DNA from 2 places in the Paenibacillus sp. 1182 genome. Region 1 is predicted to be linked to the other one. Evidence: predicted binding sites of a transcription regulator. Region 1 holds the regulator's gene; the other holds the start of a gene.
The links. The regulator LexA, encoded in region 1, represses DNA repair genes until DNA is damaged. The targets are predictions, from matches to a motif close to CGAACATATGTTCG.
Positions count from the first base shown of each region.

Region 2: JOD82_RS26620 (YolD-like family protein) is a predicted target of LexA. The motif match lies at 1,552-1,565, and genes of this name have one in related genera.

Region 1 is NZ_JAFICR010000001.1:371,065-374,225, forward strand. Features, by position in the region: gene JOD82_RS01840 (GNAT family N-acetyltransferase) at 1-227, opposite strand, end outside; gene JOD82_RS01845 (hypothetical protein) at 456-596, opposite strand; gene JOD82_RS01850 (hypothetical protein) at 637-801, opposite strand; gene JOD82_RS01855 (hypothetical protein) at 1,037-1,339, opposite strand; gene lexA (transcriptional repressor LexA) at 1,623-2,249, opposite strand; gene JOD82_RS01865 (LysM peptidoglycan-binding domain-containing protein) at 2,437-2,805, shown strand; gene JOD82_RS01870 (DUF896 domain-containing protein) at 2,914-3,120, shown strand.
Region 2 is NZ_JAFICR010000018.1:104,087-107,247, forward strand. Features, by position in the region: gene JOD82_RS26600 (LexA family protein) at 1-136, shown strand, start outside; gene JOD82_RS26605 (helix-turn-helix domain-containing protein) at 126-398, shown strand; gene JOD82_RS26610 (hypothetical protein) at 436-936, opposite strand; gene JOD82_RS26615 (hypothetical protein) at 923-1,393, opposite strand; gene JOD82_RS26620 (YolD-like family protein) at 1,605-1,937, shown strand; gene JOD82_RS26625 (hypothetical protein) at 2,285-2,458, opposite strand; gene JOD82_RS26630 (hypothetical protein) at 2,533-2,670, shown strand; gene JOD82_RS26635 (helix-turn-helix domain-containing protein) at 2,660-3,019, shown strand; gene JOD82_RS26640 (hypothetical protein) at 3,090-3,161, shown strand, end outside.

The sequences.
Region 1 (3,161 bases):
TTCTCATCATAATATAAAAAAATAGATTTTCCTTGTTCATTAATATAACTGATATCGACGTCATCATCCTCATACTGTTTAAAATATGGTTCGGGAAAACTTTCTTCTATATATGACCAAATGTTGTTCTCGTATTTAGGTATAATTTTTCCTGACACAATAAAGCCGTTATTCTCATTTGACTTTTTAAAATCCCCCATATTTGAAAGTGACATTTTAATTATCATGGCTTGTCTCCTTCTGGTTTAATTTCTCTATGCACATTATTCTAAAAGAGAACCACTTTTTCCTGTCTGTTAGATTTATAAAAGAGTAAAATAGTAGCGACTGTTCAACTATGTGTGATATTTACGATCTCGTCCGCTTGCTTAAACGATTCATAGCAGTAGTTAGGTGTGCTGCTTAACACAAAAAAGCAGGAAGAATTTCTCCCGCTTTTTGCATGAAAACGATTATTAACGTCTGCGTTGTCTATCGTTTACGCTAAACAAATTAACAGCCAGTGCGTTACCTCTTGCACGCGCAGTGGCTCTTTGATTGGAACGGATGTTCAATCTTCTTCTTCTTAAATCACGTCTGCAATGTCTTCTGCTCATAATATCACCTCCCTTCAAGAAATGAAGGTGCGGTTGAATCTTAGTGGCGTTTATGCTTACGCTTGGAAATTTTGATATTCAAGGCATTGGTTGCTAGTGCATTTCCGCTTCCTGTTTTTGCAGCTGCGGCTTGAAAGACTTTAACGACCAGATATCTGTTTTTCCCGATGCGATGCTTATACGTTTTAACTCTATTTCTGATCATCTGCATATCTCCTTTGCTTAGTTCTGCTATATACATATGTCAATTGTGATAGTAATGTATCAGCATAAATCTATTAGAAGCAAAAAGAAGCTAGTACCTATATCCCTAAAAGTTAACAAAAAAACTCATGCGAACCTGTCTTCGCCTTTTCAACTTTACGTTGCAGGAGATGTTACAGGCAGGTCGGCATGAGTCTAATGTGTAGAATAAAGATAATATGCAGTTTGTATGAAAATTATTTACTATTAAGGGTGTTAAGTTTTTTTTCGTAGTATGCCTCTTGGGCAAGAATATGATTCAGTTGTTCTGAGAGCTGTTTATATTCTTGGCTGGCCTCTGGGTAATTATTTCTTTCGGAAATTACAGCTTCAAGTTGCTTTTCTAAATACCTGAAATGGATGAGTATTTGTATGTACTGAATACGATCGTAGGTTGTTATGTGTGATTTCTCTTCTGCATACAAATGATCCATTGTTGGAACTGCACAGCTTACGACGATAAATATCATAACAAACGCTGAAATTATTATTTTTTTCATTTAATTCCTCCTACAGAGCTATGAGTAATTAATATACCATATTTAGCTAAAAGAAAGAAAGATCTATTAGTTTTGCCCATAACAGTATAGCTGTTCAAGATCAGTGGGGGATTATTTGAGATGATGAGGCTGATTTTATAGTAGATACAATAGGAATAGGTTGCAAAAAGGAAAGAATAGTTGTGAGATACATAGTAAGCATAATAACAATACAAAACCGGCTTGCCCTAGGCAGCCGGTTTTGTATTAGGGGATAGAATAACGGGGAAGGAAGAACGAGAAATCAGTGGAAGTCCCGGAAGAGTCCTACAACTTTGCCCAAAATACTGACGTGTGTCAGACGAAGCGGTTCAAAGGCTGGATTTTCAGGTTGAAGCCGGATATGATCTTTTTCTTTGTAGAAGGTTTTAACTGTAGCTTCGTCTTCATCTGTCATAGCTACAACAATATCGCCATTATCAGCGGTCTGCTGCTGACGTACGATTACATAGTCTCCGTTAGCAATCCCGGCCTCAATCATGCTTTCGCCTACAACAGATAACATGAATATTTTATCCTCACCAACAAAGTGTTGGGGAAGAGGAAAGTAATCTTCAATATTTTCTGTCGCCGTAATAGGAAGACCAGCGGTTACTTTGCCGACGACGGGGACACGACTAATGGAGTAATTAATCAAGTTGCTGTTATCCGATTCGTCTTGACCGAGTAACTCAATAGCCCGTGGTTTTGTAGGATCGCGGCGAATGAGTCCTTTTTTCTCTAAACGATCCAAATGACCGTGAACCGTAGAACTGGAGGCCAATCCGACAGCCTCGCCTATTTCGCGTACAGAAGGGGGGTATCCCTTTAGACGCACTTCATTGCGGATAAATTCAAGAATGGCCTGCTGGCGGCTCGAAATCTTAGACATACCGTATCAACCCCATTTAGTAACGTTTGGGAAAATTATAGCATAGAACCTCCGTTCGTACAAACATAAGTTCTAAATAATCCCTAAAAATAATTGCGAACTTTTGTTCTCTTTTCTATTGAACAAAACAAACGTTCGTGTTATATTGTGAAAACATAAGAACAAACGTTTGGAGGACACAACCATGATGAAATATAGCACCTATCAAAGTATTTTTCCAATGAATATAGAAAATTTACAGGAGACCCGAAAAGAGGGTAGGGCGCGTTATATGCAGATTATTACCCATACTCTTTTACTTAAGCTTCTTATTATAATGATTGTTGCTTGGATTGCAGGAGCAGGTGTACTTACGGTTTTCGCGGCTCCTTCAGCTTCCAAGGAAGAAGTGACTAAACTGACAGTACAACCTGGGGATACGTTGTGGCAGATTGCCGCGAATCATAAACCGGAACGAATGGATACACGGGTATATATAGAAGGAATTGTGCGGATTAACGGTTTAGAGGATCGGGGAGTGCAGGCAGGTCAGGTACTCAAGCTTCCTGACTTATGATCTATAGACTATTAGAGCTTGTCAGGGAGCGTAATGCGGGAGCCTTGACAAGCTCTTTTCTACATGTCAAAGTGTATTATATCTTTGCTTTTATGGAGGGGACACAATTTGGATATAGACAGCTTGGTACAGCGCATTAATGAATTAGCGCGCAAAGCAAAATCCGAGGGATTAACAGAAGAGGAAACCACAGAACGTGCCAACCTTCGGGAAATTTATTTAGGTAACATTCGCCGTAATTTTCGGCAGCAGCTAGAAACGATTGAATTTGTGGACGATGATACATCGAAGGGAAATGACGGGCTGAAGCATTAATGTTGTTAAAGCGCCCAAGCCTGCAATTTGCCTTTTGTTTT
Region 2 (3,161 bases), on a different contig from region 1:
AGAACTACAAATAGGGTTGGGGCTGGCATCTACATCAACAGCATATGGGTACATGGAGCGTCTACAGAAAAAGGGATATATTGAACGTGGTGAGAATATGCCGCGTGCACTTAAGGTATTGCCTTATGCTCACTGATCGGGAACGAAAATTACTGCGGATACTGTACAACTATTCTGCTGGTCGCCGCCGACTACCAACGATTAAGGAACTGGAAATAAAGACAGGTAGGAGTGCAGCGGATATAAAGGCGGGCCTGCTGGCTTTGGAACAAGACAACTATATTGCATGGGATAACAAGAGCGATACCCGACACATCATGATAATAGAGGGCTGGGATCGTGATCAAAAGATCGTTACGCCTCCGGGGGCTGCAAATAGGTACTATACAGAATATTAAAAAAAAACGAAAGTCCGACGCGTGGCGGACTTTCGTTTTAATGAGTGAAAAAGCGTATTAGGGCCAAACCAATAGAAACAATTGCCGATATTCCGATTCCGACAATCCATTTCATTAGAGTAGCGTTAGATTCGTTGATTTGTGCTTTTACATATGTTTCAGTGGCTACACCGTGGGACTTAAGTTGTTCACTAAAGATGGTCTTGATTCTGTCTTCGGTGGGCACTTTTTCGAAAAGTTCACGCATGTATAGCTTCAATTCTAAAGTGGATTTGTCCAAGTCTGATTTTGAAACCTTATCTTTTAAATCGTCTTTCAAGTCTTTTTGACCTTGCTCCAGACTTTCTATTCTACGCAGTATATCGTTCATTCCGCCTCCACCTCCGCTTCCTGTTGGGCTTTCCTCACCAGCTGCTGATTCATTTGAAGACCATTGTTGTTTAGGAGTAGTTTTTTGCCGTCTGTTTTCTTTTATTCCGAACTTTACTACATTCGAGCCTTCTCTATCTCCTATTTTCACGAAATTATTCATCGTCATCGCTCGAATCCCCATTTTCATTTTCTATTATAACCGGGGCTGTAAACAGGGTGACTTCGTCATTCAATAAAACAACAAAATGATATTCTCCGGCCGTATCAACTTCAATACCCTGTTGTGTGGCGACGCTAACGCCTCCATCTACAGACTTAATTTTCTCTATATCGTTATTATTTTCTAACATTAATTCACTAAGCGGGAGTACATCCAACACATTTCCAGATGGGTCTCTAAACTCAGCAGTGATTCTATTGTTTTTAGGTTCATGTAAATGCATAGCTGAAGTAATGCAAAATTTCAATTTTGAAGGTAGAGACATCTTTCGTTTATAAAAAGGCTCATATATTAACATTTTTTTCTTTTCATCGAAAGCGCCTATGTTGGTCATGTCCTCTGAAAGGATAAAGTAATAAATTCTTGTATCGTTAAGCATATTCTCACCGTCATGAATCTCCATCGGCTGGAGTAGTTGCTGTGCATCTTCCGTAAGTATAGTTTACCCTATTGATACGCGTTTGGCTATATCTGCCAATATAATATAGGTAAACTCAGGAGTAAGAAAACAACCTAAATTGAAAAACTTCTGTGTGACTTGGCAATAATATTTTATTGCACAGAACAAGTGTTCGCAATATAATCAATACATAACACATCAGGAGGCTACATACATGTCTAAAAAACTAGAAGGTAACGGATTATGGGAAAGCAGCCGCATTATCATACCAGAGCATAAAGAGGCTTATTTGCGTCTCATGAAGGATCGACAACGGCGGGGCAAACCGGAGTTGGACGACCAAGAGGTACAGCTAATTGAGCAGGCTCTAATAGATTCCTACAACTCACGTCAGCCTGTCAGCGTGACCGTATTTAGTCCATTCGACGACACGGTTATGACTGGTGTTGTTACGTCAATTAACACGGCTAGACGCGAAGTAAAACTGTTTCGTGGTGAGGATGATTTTAGTTGGATTAAGCTAGAGGATATTATATTCGCAGGCTGAAACTTAAGTCCTGGTCTTGTTTTTTAGAAAATTGGAGTTTATGTTATTGTTACTTAGCTGTAATAATTTAATTTATTGCAGGATTCTGTATTTAAATATTAAATTCTTCACTTATATCGAGGTAGAGGGACGAGCAACATGAACGAGATTTATGGAGGATAAAAGGCTTTTAAAAGCAGAATAACGAGGAATACTTAATATTGCTGATAAGAAATTGATGTGCCTAATTTGCACATTGACGCAAATATGATCATTCTGAGCTAAATGATTGGGCCAGATGAATCCTTAGAAAGTTATTCTATTAAAAGCTCATCCACATATTATTGACATGATCTTTTATTCTTTCATTAATGTCTATTCTTACGCATATTCCCCTCTTTCTCAACGAAAGTGTGTTCTATGCCTGATTCTAGTGTCAGTACTAGAGCCTTACACTTTGCTATGATACTTGGAAATTCACCTGGATCGTCCCCTATAATGGTTCCATTCTTGTCTATAACTTTTTCTGATACAATCTTCATAGAATCCTCCTCTAAACTTATTTAAGATACTCTTATTGTATGTACCTTTATCCATAAAAAAAAGGGGGATTCAAATGCACATTAGTCAGTTTCCGCAGGATGTACAGGATTTCATCCACGAACTTTGTGCAAAGGCGATTTTAAGAGCTATACGTAATGGAACATTCGTTGATGATGTATCTTCTAACAAGGAGGAACAGCATGAGGAATAAAAGGGATTTTTTCGAAAAACTATTAAAGGACATTGACCAATACATACAAGAAGAAGTTGAAATACATTACAGAGAAAAGATATTAAATGATAGTGAACATGAAATGTCGGCTGTGGCCAAAGAAAGAAAAACATTAAGATCACTTCCAGATGTACTTACTGCTAATGATATAGCTAAATATATGAGCATTTCAAGAAGCACCGTATATGAACTATTCAGAATTAATGAGGATTACGGTGGAATTCCTAATTTTTCAGTGGGTAACAGTAGAAGAGCCATGAAAAGCGACTTTTTAGATTGGATTGAAAAACGTAAACAAGAACATAGAGATAGTTATAGTAAAGAATAGATTATACAGTCGCCTTTTCTGCCGTACTAAGATTTTTTGTTCAAACAAATATTGATTTGGAGGGATACACGTGGAAGCAGGAATGAAGAAGATTGAAATTGAGAAAGTAAAACTAAAACGCCATGGTATACTGGAAAAAATC